DNA from 3 places in the Anaerobacillus sp. ABR4_321 genome. Region 1 is predicted to be linked to each of the others. Evidence: riboswitches for the same ligand, from Rfam matches in the RefSeq annotation. Region 1 holds a riboswitch; each other region holds the start of a gene.
The links. A riboswitch is a leader RNA that binds a small molecule or an ion and turns the genes downstream of it on or off. The one in region 1 is predicted to bind S-adenosylmethionine.

Region 1 (5,024 bases):
TTGCCGTTATTGTGAGCCCTGTGATCAATCCAGGCTTCGCCTCTGGCAGGACGATGTGTTTTATAATCATCCACGGTGAAGCACCCGCGGCTACGGCTGCTTCAATCACACCTTTGTCGATCTCACGAGCAGCCGATTCTACGATTCTTGCATAAAACGGAATCGCAGCAACGGAGAGGGAAACAGAAGCTGCCATAGGTCCAATCGTTGTTCCCAACAAAAGGCTCGTTACCGGAAGCAAGAATACGAGCAAGATGATGAAGGGAACGGAACGAATCAAGTTGATAATGATGCCGACCGCTTGCTTCACATATTTATTTTCTAAAAACAACCCTCGATCTGTGATAAATAGGATGACCCCTAACGGGAGACCAATGAAAACGGCAAACAACAAAGCGATTCCAACCATAATCAACGTTTCAAAAAATGCGACGTTCAGTTCAGGCAAGAGCTCGATAATGTGGTCCATCGTTGATCACCTCCACGTTGTTTACTCGCTTCTCTAAGTAAGCGATCGCTCGAGACACTTCAGCATCCTCTCCACTCACATCCATGATGAACACACCGAGCGGCGTTTCCTGGATGTATTCGACTTTTCCATGCAAAATGTTGCCTTTCACATTAAACCTCTGCAGCATATCGGAAACGACCGAATCCGTTGCTAGATCGCGGAGAAACATGAGCTTCACTAGCTTCCCTTGTACATGTTCGATCAACGAATCAGGAAGATGGAACTCTAGTACGTTCTGAATGAACGTTTTTGTTAATGCATCTTTCGGATTTGAAAAAATATCGAACGTCGTGCCCGACTCCACGACTCTTCCCTCACGCATGACCGCACAGCGATGACAGATCTCCTTCACCACTTCCATTTCATGCGTGATAATGACGATCGTAATCCCAAGTTTTTGATTGATGTCTTTCAGCAATGAAAGAATGGATTTTGTCGTGTTAGGATCTAGCGCTGACGTCGCCTCGTCACACAGCAACACCTTCGGATCATTTGCTAAAGCCCGCGCGATACTCACCCTTTGCTTCTGACCACCGCTCAACTGTGACGGGTATTTCCCCTTCTGATCAGAAAGGTCGACTACGCTCAATAAATGATCGACCTTTTCACCGATCTGCTTTTTACTAACTCCGGCAGCGAGAAGGGCAAATGCGACGTTCTCATAGACTGTTTTTGAAGCAACCAAATAGAATCCTTGAAAAATCATTCCGATCGATTGCCTTGCTTTTCGAAGCTCTTTATTCGATAGCGATAGCAAGTCGATTCCGTCAACGTGAACGGACCCTGTCGTTGGCCTTTCCAAAGCATTAATAAACCGTAAGAGCGTACTTTTACCCGCTCCGCTATACCCAACGATTCCGTAGATCTCTCCCTTTTCTACACGAAGAGAAACGTTATCGACAGCAACGATCTTGTCCTTCTTTCCATACTCTTTCGTAATCTCTCTTAGTTCGATCATTGCACGACTTCCTTACGATAAGCATAGTTTTTTCCTGGATGGTCGTCTGGCAGTCTTGCGTCTTTGTTGAAGAGCTTTTCACGCAGCGTACCTTCTTGATAATCCTTTTTATAAAGACCACGCTTCTGTAGTTCTGGTACGACTAATTCTACGAAAGCTTCCAAGTCTCCAGGCGTTACGAGGTGGTTCAAATTAAATCCGTCTACTCCTGAAGCTTCGAATTGAAATTGAATCGCATCCGCTACATCAGAAGGGTTACCAACGATCACGCTGTTGCGGTCGATCGATTCAAAGCGATTCAACACCTCTCTTACCGTCAGCTTTTTCGGCGCATCCTTCGTCAACGTTGCCGCTTTATACTGTCCACCTTCTGTTGATTTCTTATATTCAAACGGCTCATCAAGGTCCATCTCTTCAAACTCTGCTACATCATAGCCACTCGCACCGTATTGAGCCTTTGCTGCATCAGCACTCCATAGCTTGTTGTACGCCTCAAACTTCGCCTCCGCTTCCTCTGTCGTTTCACCTACGATCACACTTAAAAACGAGAAAATTTTCACGTGATCCGGATTTCTTCCATGCTTGACGGCACGCTCACGAATATCATCGGCATAGTAGTGGATTCGCTCAGGAGTCGGTCCTCCGACAAACACGCACTCCGCATGCTTTGAGGCGAATTCTCGCCCTTTCTCTGATGTCCCAGCTTGATAGATCACAGGCGTTCGCTGTGGAGACGGTTCACTAAGATGCGGTCCTTCAACACTGAAATAGTGACCTTCATGATTGATTTCATGAACTTTGCTCGGCTCAACAAGCGTATCAGCCTCCAGATCTTCAACCACAGCACCATCCTCCCAGCTGCTTTCCCACAATTTGTAGGACACGTCCATATACTCATGAGCGATATCATAACGCTCATCATGACGAATCATCTTCTCAAGTCCGAAGTTGCGTGCCGCATTCGGTAAATAAGAGGTAACGACGTTCCAGGCAACTCGCCCTTTTGTTAGATGATCGAGCGTCGAAAATCTGCGCGCATTTCCAAAAGGTGCTTCGTACGTCGTGCTGACTGTAACGGCGAAGGAAAGGTGCTCGGTCACACTCGCCATCGCAGGGACAAGAAGCGCGGGATCATTGATTGGCACTTGCAATCCATCACGGATTGAAGGATTCTTACTCTTTTGGTACACATCATAAACACCAAGAACATCTGCAAAGAAGACCGCATCGAACTTCCCTTTCTCTAATGTCTTAGCAAGGTCGATCCAGTAGTCTAAGTCTTTGTATTTCTGATGACGCTGACTTTCTGGATGCTTCCATAGCCCATGTGAATTGTGCATCGAACTGTTCATGTCGAACGCATTCAAAATGATTTGTTTACTCATCTCCCTCAACCTCCACTCTTTTTTAAAACATAAAAAAGCCTCTTCATAAGAAAAGAAGAGGCCGTGAAAAAGCAACTGTCTTTTCTTATCCTTCAAGCATCGCTTGCTGGAATTGGCACAGTACTCAAACGAGTCTGTTGCCGAGGCTTCAAAGGGCCAGTCCCTCCACCTCTCTTGATAAGAAAGTTTGTTTTATTGAATTTAACGATGAATATACAGCACCGATCGATTCCCTGTCAACAAAAAATCAAAAAATTATTTCTTTTCTAATTACTTGTTGACATTGCGTTTATTTGTCCGTATTCTATTCTTTAACGCACTACCGCATACATTTATCTAGAGTCAGGGGAGGAATCTGGTCCAACGATCCTGCAGCAACCGCTTATCTTAAGCAAGGTGCTCATTCCAGCAGACTTTTTGTCTGAAAGATGAAGCTTGTATGGTTCGAATGTTGATGAGCCTAAGTCTACTTTCAGCTGAAAGTAGACTTTTTTTGTATAGAGAAAAAGGAGGATACTGATGCCATTTGCAACTGAAAAGCAGCCTGATTTGAAGGAAGAACTCACTGAACTCGTTGAACTTTTTAAAAGTAGATCAGCAAAATATGATGAAGAAGAAAGGTTTCCTTACGAGAACTTCGAAGATTTAAAGGCGAGGAACTTTTTATCATTCACTGTACCAAAAGAATATGGAGGCTCTGGTCTTAACTTGTACGAGTTCTTGAAAGTTCAAGAACAGCTCGCATCAGGTGATGGTCCGACGGCACTTTCCCTCGGCTGGCAGCTTGGCGTTATTTTAGAAATCGCTGAATCGCGAGCGTGGGATGAAGCGGTTTTCGAAAAAGTGTGCCACTTGATCGTAAACGAAAAAGCGCTTCTCAACCTTGCGCAAACTGAAAAAGCGACCGGTAGCCCTTCACGCGGCGGAATTCCTCAAACGACTGCTACAAAAACGCCGGAGGGCTGGATCATCAATGGGCGAAAATCCTTTACGTCAATGGCCGTGGCGCTTGATTACTCAATCGTAACAGCTGACGTTGATCAATCCGGTAAGAAAGGGTTTGTCCTGATCGATCACAAACTTGAAGGCGTACAAGTTGAGGAAACGTGGGACAGTATCTCCATGAAAGGGACAAAGAGTGATGATCTCGTGCTACATAACGTCCACGTTAAACCTGAAGATCTATTGGTAATTGAGGAGAACCACAAGGCATCTCCGAAAGGATGGTACCTGCAGATTCCAGCCGTTTACCTTGGCATCGCCTCTTCAGCCATGGACTACACGGTCGAATTCGCCTCCTCCTTCTCCCCTTCAACACTTCCTGGTCCGATCAAAGACGTGCCAGAAGTAAGGAGAAAGATCGGCGAGATGCAGTTAGAGCTATTCAACGCGCGAGAAGTTCTTTATGCTGTCGCAAAGAGATGGAGTGAAAACCCTGAAGAGCGTCCGCATATGGGAGCGGACTTAGCAGCAGTGAAGCATATCGTAACAAATAGTGCGAACCGAGTCGTAGATTTAGCGATGCGCGTGGTCGGTGCTAGAAGCCTGTCTGCCAGCAACCCATTACAGCGCCATTTCCGAAACGTACGAGCAGGGCTTCATAACCCGCCGACAGACGATGCGATTGTGTATAGTCTTGCGAACAGTGTGTTTGCTGACTAAGTATGTGTAAGAAAAATGTGATGACACTAGTTTAGGAGCGTGAAAACGATGAGCAATGTTGTACTTATTTACGGAGGAAACTCCCTTCAATCGAGACTAAAAGGAATTAAAGACTATGCGGAAAGTTATTTAAAGGAGCACTCGATCTCCTATGAATCAATCAATGTAATCGACTTACCCGCTACCGATTTAATCACCGCTAACTTTAGCAGCGCTACGATCCTAGAAGCGAATGAAAAAGTAGAAAAAGCGGATGCTGTTATTATTTTAACGCCTGTTTATAAAGCTTCTTATACAGGGATATTGAAGACGTATCTCGATCTTCTGCCTCAAAAAGGATTGAAAGGAAAAGCGGTTCTCCCAATGATGATCGGTGGATCGTTCGGGCATCTCCTTGCGATCGATTATGCGCTTAAGCCTGTACTCTCTTCTCTTGGAGCGACGAACCTCCTGAGCGGTGCTTATGTGATTGATCAGCATGTTCAGCGTGGTGAGGGGAATGAGTTTA
Region 2 (5,024 bases), 1.0 Mb from region 1:
TTTCGGTATTGCGATGGGATTACTTCGATTAACCAAAGCCATCTTGCGTAACGAAAATTCTATTCTTACTATATCCACTCTATTAGAAGGTGAATACGGTTTAGAAGATCTCTATATTGGCGTTCCAGCAATCGTCAATAGAAATGGTATTCGAGAAGTCATTGAACTCGATCTCACTCCTCATGAAACTGAACAGCTTCAACACTCTGCAAAAACGCTTACTGACGCTATGAAACCGGTCCTTCTTCATAAATAGCACTAATAAAAAGGTTCTCCACAAAGGAGAACCTTTTTTGCTTTATTCATTTACTGGTACGACTGCTCCATCATATTCTTCTTTAATGAAGGTTTGAATTTCTTCTGAGCGTAGAACCTCAACAAGCGTTTTTACAGCTTCGTTACTTTCATCACCTTTGTTCACGGTGATCACGTTCACGTATGGAGAGTCCGAACCTTCAAGTGCTATTGCGTCTTCTTGTGGATTTAATCCAGCATCGATCGCATAGTTCGTGTTGATCATAACAGCATCGCCTTCACCTTGCTTATAGATCTGAGGAAGAAGGGAAGCTTCTACGTTTGTTTTAAAGGTAAGGTCTTTTGGATTTTCAGCGATATCTTCAACTTGTGCATCTGTTGGATCGATACCTTCTTTAATCTTGATCAAACCTTTCGCTTCTAACAATTGAAGCATACGACCGTGGTCTGATACAGAGTTACTCATGATGATTTCTGCACCTTTAGGAAGTGCATCAAGGTTTTCATATTCCTGTGAATAGACACCGATCGGCTCGATATGAATCCCACCAGCGTTTACGAAATCATAGTTATCGTTTTCTTCCATTTGTAGCTCCATATAAGGCACTGTTTGGAAGTAGTTCGCATCTAACTCACCATTAGCGAGAGTTTTGTTCGGAAGAATGTAATCCTGGAAGCGCTCGATTTCAAGAGTAATTCCTTCTTCCTCAAGAAGCGGCTGTGCTTTTTCTAGAATTTCAGCGTGTGGAACGTTTGATGCACCAACAACTAGTTTCGTTTCTTCACTTTCTGATCCTGAGCCTTCACTGTTTCCACCGTTATTTGCTCCACAAGCCGCTAGAGCTGCAAGAGCAACAACTGACAAAAGTAGTAATAGTTTTTTCATGGTTTCTCTCTCCTTTTTTTATCTTATCTTTTATCCATAGCTCGCGTTGTAACATCTCCGATAACCTGAAGAACTGCTACAATAGCGAGAATTAATACAGTTGCGACAAGCGTCACGTCGGGATTATTTCGTTGGAAACCATCTAGATATGCAAGATCTCCTAATCCTCCAGCCCCAACGACACCTGCCATCGCTGTATAGCTCACTAGAGCGATCGCAGTTACTGTTATTCCTGAAATCAATGCTGGCATCGCTTCAGGAAGCAGTACTTTAAAAATAATCTGGCCATTCGTAGCCCCCATCGCTTGGGATGCTTCGATCACTCCCCTGTCTACTTCTCTTAGAGCGATTTCGACCATTCGTGCGTAAAATGGGGCAGCCCCTGCAATAAGTGCTGGCAATGCAGCATTAGCTCCCAGCATCGTACCAACAATATATACAGATAATGGGATAAGCAAAATAATTAATATGATGAATGGAATCGAACGGAACAGGTTTACAATCCCTGCAACAAAACCGTTAATATATCGATTTTCCCAGACGTTTCCCTTTGAAGTTAAGAAAAGCAGCAGGCCGAGTCCAATGCCGAGTATAAACGTTGCGAACACAGAGATCGCGGTCATGTAGATCGTTTGTAATGCCGCTTCCCACATATCTTCCCAACGCACGTTAGGAAATAGTGAACTAAGCATTTGGAATCACCTCCACTTCTACTTTCTGCTCACGTGCATAGCTCAGTGCTTTGTCGATAGCAGATTGTTCACCTTTTAGTAAGACCGATAGCTTACCATAAGGACCATCCTGCGTATGGGTGACCTTCCCTTGAATGATGTTCACTTCGATCTGAAACTCTCTGATTAACTTCGTTACGAGAGGTGACCCCGTAGCTCCTTTTACAAAAGTAAATTGTACGAGTGTCCCTTCTGCACCTTCAGTAAGATGTGAAATCGATTCTTTCATTTCCTCTGGCTCACTCAGCTGGTTTACAAAATCACGGGTGATCGGCTGCTTGGGATGATGGAAAATATCAAGTACTGGACCTTCTTCAACAACACTGCCACCTTCCATGACCGCAACACGATGACAAATCTTTCTGATCACGTGCATTTCATGAGTGATCAACACGATCGTTAGTCCTAGCTCTTTATTAATTTTCTTTAATAGGTCGAGAATACTATCTGTGGTCTTCGGATCCAGGGCCGATGTCGCTTCGTCACAGAGTAACACTTTAGGGTTATTAGCAAGTGCCCGCGCAATCCCAACTCGCTGCTTTTGACCACCACTTAGTTGAGATGGGTACGCATCTTCTCTCCCGGATAACCCAACGAGGTTGATCAACTCGTCCACTCGAGCTTTTCTTTTCTCTTTCGGCACGCCCGATATTTCAAGCGGGAACGCAATATTTTCTTTTACAGTACGTGACCAGAGAATATTAAAATGCTGAAAAATCATTCCGATTTCTTGTCTTGCTAGACGAAGTTCCTTGTTATTCAACTTAGATAATGCTTTGTCATCTACTGTTACGCTGCCATCAGTTGGTCGCTCAAGTAGATTTAACATGCGGATAAGTGTACTCTTTCCAGCGCCACTATATCCGATAACTCCGAAAATTTCGCCTTTTTCAATTGTAAGATCAGTATTCTTCACCGCTTCTACTGGTCCAGAGGCTGCAAAGAACGTCTTCTTTATACCTTTTAACTCAATCATTTGCACACTTCCTTTTACCTTACGATGTCCCATCACAATAGGTTGATTTTAAAACCTTTTGAAATAAAAAATGCCTTTCCGCTATGAGCAGAAAGGCACTTGAAATCGATGTCTTTCTCTCATTTCTCAAAGCATCTGCTTTGCAGGAATTGGCACCTTCTCAAACACGCTGTTTGACGGTTGCCGGGCTTCATAGGGCCAGTCCCTCCACCTCTCTGAATAAGAGATATTTAGTTATTAACACGTTACTCTAGTTAAGTACTAAATCGAATTCTAGCATGGGACTTTTAGTGTGTCAATCGATGAGTAAAAAGTCCGAATTTTTAAATAAAACCAGCTGCCAGAGTTTCAACTACTCCTCTAAAGTCAGCCCTCTTTTCTGACAGCGTAAAAGCGCTGCAATCCATACAGCGCTCGCGCCAATGATTCAGTTGTATCTCTATACGGATCAAACATGCTCTCTTATTTACGCTCTTTGATTTTCATACTGCTCGATTTTATCCTCAAGAGAGAGGGTTCTAGATACTTCGTCCCACCCGTTCAACAACATTTCCTTCCAATAGGGATCGATTTCAAACGATACGTGCAGCCCATCATTATCACTAATAGATTGGTTTTCGAGTTGAACAGTGAGTGAATAACCTTCGCTTGCCTTTGTAAATAATTCTGCAACGGTTTCTTGAGGAAGAGCGATTGGAAGGATACCGTTTTTCACACAGTTGTTGAAAAAGATATCTGCGAAGCTTGGTGCGATGATCACTCTAAATCCGTAGTCTAATAGGGCCCATGGAGCATGTTCTCTCGATGAACCGCAGCCGAAGTTTTTACCCGCTACTAGGATTGAAGCCGACCTGTATTGCTCTTCATTTAAAGAGAAATCAGACCGTGCGATTCCATCGTCATCGAAACGCCAATGATAGAACAAGAACTGTCCAAATCCCTGTCGCTCGATCCGTTTCAGAAATTGCTTTGGTATTATTTGATCAGTGTCCACATTCACCTTTTCAAGAGGATAAACGACACCTGTATATTCATTGATAGGTTCCATGATTTCACTCCTTTACACGACAGGCTGCTTCATTTTTCTTGCATCTGTAAATTTGCCTTCCAAAGCAGCGGCGGCTGCCATGGCAGGACTGACTAGATGCGTTCTAGAACCATTTCCTTGCCGTCCCTCAAAGTTCCGGTTTGATGTAGAAGCGCATCGCTCTCCTGGTGGAACGATATCGTCATTCATCGCAAGACACATACTGCATCCTGCTTCTCTCCACTCAAAGCCAGCATCAATAAACACTTGATCTAGTCCTTCTGCTTCCGCTGTTTCTTTGACAGATTTAGAACCTGGCACGACTAGCGCTCGAACATTGCGGTGTACTTTCCTTCCACGAACAATATTTGCTGCGGCTCTAAGATCACTAATCCTTGAATTTGTACAAGATCCGATAAAGACATGTTGGATGTCGATATCCTGAATTGCCATCCCAGCTGTTAACCCCATATACGTTAAGGCCTGTGCGATTGCTTTTTGATCAGCCGGATCTTCATAGTCCTCTGGAAAAGGCACTCTACCGTAGACGGATGATCCCATAGATGGATTCGTACCCCACGTAACCTGAGGTTCTATCTCATCAGCATGGATCTCTAAAACGTCGTCATACGTTGCTCCTTCATCAGTAGCAAGGTTTCTCCATTCTGATATCGCTGCTTGGAATTCCTCGCCTCGTGGAACATGCCTTTTTCCCTTTAGGTAGTCAAACGTTACCTCATCAGGACTGATTAATCCTGCTTTAGCACCGGCTTCTATCGACATGTTACAGATTGTCATTCGCTCTTCCATCGACATCTTTCTAATCGCTTCACCTGTATATTCTAGAATAGCCCCTGTTCCTGCATTCACTCCAAACTTCGCTATGATTGCAAGAATGATATCCTTCGCCGTTACACCTGCGCCCGGCTGACCATTCACTCGAACTTCAATTGTTTTTGGAGAGGATTGCCAAAGAGTTTGAGTTGAAAGAACATGTTCGACTTCACTCGTTCCGATCCCGAATGCAAGTGCTCCAAAAGCACCGTGTGTCGAGGTATGACTATCACCGCAAACGATTGTTTTGCCTGGTTGAGTCAACCCTAGTTCTGGGCCAATCACATGGACGATACCTTGGTCTGGATGGTTAAT
Region 3 (5,024 bases), 1.0 Mb from region 1:
CCACTCAACTGCCGGGTTTTCTTTCAAATAGGTAACGATTTTACGCGTGTTTGCAACATGTTCCTTCATTCTAACGTGAAGTGTCTCAATTCCTAATGCGATTTGGAAAGCGTTAAAAGGACTCAATGAGGCGCCTGTGTCTCGTAATAGTTGAACACGAGCTTTTATGATGAAAGCTGCTTCAGGCAGGGCCTCTGCATAAACGATGTTGTGATAGGAAGGATCTGGTTCGATAAAGCCTGGGAATTTAGATGAATTCCAATCGAACTTTCCACTATCGACGATCAAACCTCCCATCGTTGAACCGTTACCACCAAGCCACTTCGTCGCAGAATGAATAACAATATCAGCACCATGCTCGATCGGTCTACATAAATACGGTGTTGCGAAGGTATTGTCGATGATAAGCGGAATGCCAGCTTCATGAGCGATTTCAGCCACTTTCTCGATATCGAGTACGTGAAGGCCTGGATTACCAATCGTTTCTGCAAAGATTGCTTTTGTATTAGGAGTAATCGCACTTCTAAACGATTCCGGATCTTTCGGATCAACAAAGTTGGTTTTTATTCCGTATTTAGGAAGCGTCGTTGAAAAAAGGTTATATGTGCCGCCATATAAAGTAGAAGCAGAAACAATTTCATCACCGCTATTCGCAATATTTAAAATCGCGTTTGTGATGGCTGCCATACCACTTGCAAGACCGAGGGCTCCAATTCCGCCTTCAAGCTCCGCAACCCGTTCTTCAAGCGTTCCTACCGTCGGATTACCAATTCTAGAATAAATAAACCCTTCTTCTTTTAAACCAAACAAATCAGCTGCATGTTCCGTGCTGTTAAATTTGTATGCGTTGGATTGATAAATCGGTAGTGCTCTCGCTCCTGTAGCTGGATCTGCCTGTAAACCACCATGAATGCCAATCGTTTCTAAGTTATAACGCTTCTCTGCCATCTCTTATCCACTCCTTTGTATTTTTGACGGTTCTTGTAATTGTTCTTTGATTAATTGCCCCCATCTATCAAATTCAACGAGGAATCCATCATGACCATACTTTGTATCAACGATCGTAAAACGCGCCTTAAGCGAAAATAAAGCTTCAAGATCTTTAGGAGGATAAATTAAATCACCTTTAAAACTAATTGCTAAAACATTTGCCTTCACTTCTTCAATCGGTGCGTCCCTTCCCCTGGTAATATCATGGTTATCCATTGCTTTTAATAAGTACAAATAGCTATTGGCATCAAAACGACCAACTAGCTTTTTACCCTGGTAATGAAGGTAAGATTCGACGTCGTAAAGAGCCTTTTCATGGTGATCTTCAGGTTTTGCAATGACCCTTCTTCCAAATTTCTTCTGAAACATCTCATCTGTTCGGTACGAAATCATTCCGATCATACGTGCTGTTGCTAACCCCGATGCGGGAGGATGTGTTTGATCATAATACCCTCCCTTCCATTCAGGGTCAGTCGTTATGGCATGTCTTGAAATGGCATTATATGCAATTCCGTAAGCACTCAAAGATGGTGTCACAGCTAATGGAACAAGATGCTCCATCGCATCAGGGTAGAGAATTCCCCACTCAAGCACCTGCATGCCTCCAAGCGACCCACCGATCACGGCATGAAGTCGATCGATACCGAGTGCTTCAAGTGCTCGCTTTTGAGAATGAACCATATCCCTCACGCTTATGAATGGAAAATCCGCCTGATATGGTCGGTTTGTAAACGGATTACGAGATAATGGTCCCGTCGAACCATTACAACCGCCTAATACGTTGAATGTGATTACTTGAAATTCAGAGGTATCTACATACTTACCGTGACCAATCAGACCTTCCCACCAACCATCTTGTTTCCTTCCAACCGTATACTGATTGCCCGTTAGTGCATGACAGACTAGAATGACTGGTGCTTCCTTCGGTCCTACTCGTTCATATGCAAGTTCAACCTCGTCAAGTTCTTTTCCTGATTCGAGAACGAACGAGCCAATGGATATCCGTTGGTCCTCGTATACCGTCTCTCTTCTCAACTCCGATCACTCCCATCACGCTCATTGAATATAAAAAAGCCTCTCTGAAAGACAGAGAGGCTGGATTATAGAAATCAGCTCCGCTTATCTTCCAGGCATTATACCTGCAGGAATTGGCACCTTTTCAAACCAAATGGTTTGACGGTTGCCGGGCTTCATAGGGCCAGTCCCTCCGCCTCTCTAGATAAGAACGAATATTCAATTACTTTGATTGAGTATTATTTTAGCAAGGCAATGCATTAGTGTCAAACATTTTCTGAAAGTTTATACAAATCCACTCTACGCATCAAATATTTTGATTAGAACCAGATTTTTGATAAGGTTACCATAAAACTATATGCGAAAGGAGACTTTTTGTGAAAGCCCCTACGTTTTCTTTACAAGAGGTCAGAGGTGATCAAACGTATTCATTAACCGACTATGAAGGGAAGCCGGTTATGCTTACGTTTTGGGCTTCATGGTGTCCTGATTGTATGAAGGACCTACCTATGAAAGAACAATTTTATGAACATGCAGACTTAAACAAACTTGCATTCTTAACAATAAATGTGACTGGACGTGAAAGAACAGAAGAGGCAGGCAAAGATTTTGCTATCAAGAACGATCTGCCTTTTCCAGTATTAAAAGATAATGGTAGAGATACGTACGATAAGTATGGGTGCACTGGTGTACCAACGACTGTCCTTTTAGACAGGAACCACGAAGTTGTACAAACATTCGGGGACAGGGCATCTTTCCTGGATATTGTTAAAGTCCTCCCTTCTATCATGCTTTGAATGAAGTTATAACTAAAACAAAGCTAGGGAAATTTCCCTAGCTTTGTTAAAAATAATATAAAATAATGGCGTTAATCTAAGTTATTCGTGGCGAACTGTCAATCTCACTGTTCACTTACTTAATCATCATTGTCTTCTTTTGAGCGATTGTCTTCACGCTCGTCTTGTTCATCCTCTTCATCTTCATCTTCATCATCTTTTTCTCTATCTTCTTTATCTTCTCTGACTTCTTTATCGTCTTTTGGTTTATCATTTATTGAGGATCCACTATTTTTCTCGTTGTTTTCCCCATTTTGTTCAGAGTCTTTATCCACACGACCAGAATCGTTATTTCCGGTTGGTTGAGATGAAGACTTTTCGTTCTTATTTGATAGTTGACCGATCGGATCTTTTTCTTCTTTTACCACCGCTTCAGAATTTTGGTTACTCTGTCCTTTTTTATTCTCTGAGCTGTCAACCGCTTTATTTGATTTATCATTAAGCTGAGTAATTTTATTATCTAGATCGTTCCTGTCTTCAACAGGTTCTGTATTACCCTCTGATGCAGTTGCGCGATTTTCGAGCGAATCTAATTTCTTAATAGATAGGTCGCGGGCATCTTCAAGAGAAATCGTTACTCCACGATCTTGTGCCGCCAGATAAGTTATATACTTTCCAGGAGACACACCCTTTTCCACTGCCAACTTACGGGTATGATGATCCGCATGTAAAATCGTAGTGATTGCAACAGCCTGTTCTGTAAGGACCTCATTGTTTTTTAAACCATTAATCGTTTCTTCGAGCTTACTTTTCACCTTCTGATAACGACTGTTTTCTTCAACATTACTCGCTACGATAAGCAGCTTTCCCTGATCAGTTAAAAAGCCATTCTCTTCGAGCTTAGAAATTAGTACATTTGCAAACTCAGCAAGTGGCATATTTTTTGTATCCTGGTCTAAACTCAGCCCTTCGCCGTCTGAATTCCAAGCCTGATACTGTACTACTTCCAGGTCAGAATTAACACCTACTTCGATACTCGGATTGATATCAAAGCTAACATATGCAGCAACTGCATCATTGTTCGGAACAGGAATCACGCTAGCAACGATAACAAACAACATGATGATCGTTGCCATTCCTGCCATCGTAGGCATAGAGGGGATAAAGAAACCTTTTTTATTTTTCTCAGGTTTCTTTGCTAGTTTAATTTCAGAGCCAATTGATAAGTTATGATTTCGTTTAAGAAAAATTGTTGTAAATTCACCTTCGGGTGTCAGGACTACGGCTTTTCTGCCTCGTATCTCCATAATAACCCCGTTTTTCATCCCCTGGCCCCCTCATTCTGTTACTGTATATAAGATTTCAGCGCATTAAAACCTCCTAGATAAATTAATGCAACTGCTATTATATACTTTCGATTACGTTCAATCGTTTTCCGACTGCATGAGACAAGAGACAGCAAATCTTTTATAGGCAGCTGTTTCTTTTCAAGAAGATAGCTTGAAAGAGTAGAATCCTCTGCAATAAGTTTTGCTATCATTTTCGCATTATCCCTCGCATCGATATGCTTCGGACAATTCTTACTCAATACCTTAAACGTAATACTGAATCTTTGCAGGAGTTGCTCGTATTCTTCAATTTCGTACATTCTAACTTCTCGCTGCTTGTCCATCTCATATACGTCAAGAGCTGCTTTCTGCTCAGCAAAACTATCTTCTAATCTACCTTCTTCATCCACTTCTTCTGGTTCGAGATAGATATACTTATTTTGACGTGCTTCTTTACGGATATAATCGATTACCCTACGACGGATAACCATATCTGCGAATGTAAGGAAACGGCTTCCCTGACCTCTTTGATACTGATCCATCGCTTCATTGAAAGCAGATAATCCGATACTAAATTCGTCCATCATCTGATTAATGTATCGATTGCAGACTTTTGACGTTATTTTCTTAATAAATGGTTGATAATCTTCTAGTAGCTTATTGCGTAGAAACTCATCGCCGTTTTGGATACGATCGATTTTATCTTCTAATGTAACATTGTCATTTTTACTTTTATATTTTCCTATTCTTGTGCTGATTGAAATGGTTGTCATGTCATACACCTCTCATCTTGCAGTCAATTTAAATTGATCGCTTATTAGGTTTCTTCTTAGATGTTTGTTATTTGAATATTAAAAAGAATGCAAAATAAAATTCGCCCCCATACGACAAAATCGAATGGCGACTCTCTATTCAT

Region 2: it holds a riboswitch for S-adenosylmethionine, as region 1 does, so the genes downstream of both, ACXADT_RS07470 (methionine ABC transporter ATP-binding protein) here and ACXADT_RS02190 (LLM class flavin-dependent oxidoreductase) in region 1, are expected to answer to the same signal.
Region 3: it holds a riboswitch for S-adenosylmethionine, as region 1 does, so the genes downstream of both, metX (homoserine O-acetyltransferase MetX) here and ACXADT_RS02190 (LLM class flavin-dependent oxidoreductase) in region 1, are expected to answer to the same signal.

The regions. Positions count from the first base shown of each region.
Region 1 covers NZ_JBSWTK010000001.1:406,256-411,279, forward strand. Annotated here, with positions in the region: gene ACXADT_RS02180 (methionine ABC transporter permease) at 1-469, opposite strand, end outside; gene ACXADT_RS02185 (methionine ABC transporter ATP-binding protein) at 441-1,469, opposite strand; gene ACXADT_RS02190 (LLM class flavin-dependent oxidoreductase) at 1,466-2,854, opposite strand; SAM riboswitch class I at 2,937-3,038, opposite strand; SAM riboswitch class I at 3,184-3,289, shown strand; gene ACXADT_RS02195 (acyl-CoA dehydrogenase family protein) at 3,374-4,516, shown strand; gene ssuE (NADPH-dependent FMN reductase) at 4,565-5,024, shown strand, end outside.
Region 2 covers NZ_JBSWTK010000001.1:1,435,032-1,440,055, reverse strand. Annotated here, with positions in the region: gene ACXADT_RS07485 (L-lactate dehydrogenase) at 1-256, shown strand, start outside; gene ACXADT_RS07480 (MetQ/NlpA family ABC transporter substrate-binding protein) at 299-1,141, opposite strand; gene ACXADT_RS07475 (methionine ABC transporter permease) at 1,165-1,833, opposite strand; gene ACXADT_RS07470 (methionine ABC transporter ATP-binding protein) at 1,826-2,848, opposite strand; SAM riboswitch class I at 2,965-3,074, opposite strand; gene leuD (3-isopropylmalate dehydratase small subunit) at 3,315-3,896, opposite strand; gene leuC (3-isopropylmalate dehydratase large subunit) at 3,909-5,024, opposite strand, start outside.
Region 3 covers NZ_JBSWTK010000001.1:1,412,191-1,417,214, reverse strand. Annotated here, with positions in the region: gene ACXADT_RS07390 (O-acetylhomoserine aminocarboxypropyltransferase/cysteine synthase family protein) at 1-948, opposite strand, end outside; gene metX (homoserine O-acetyltransferase MetX) at 952-2,025, opposite strand; SAM riboswitch class I at 2,107-2,216, opposite strand; gene ACXADT_RS07380 (TlpA family protein disulfide reductase) at 2,382-2,801, shown strand; gene ACXADT_RS07375 (anti-sigma factor domain-containing protein) at 2,921-4,105, opposite strand; gene sigI (RNA polymerase sigma-I factor) at 4,126-4,881, opposite strand.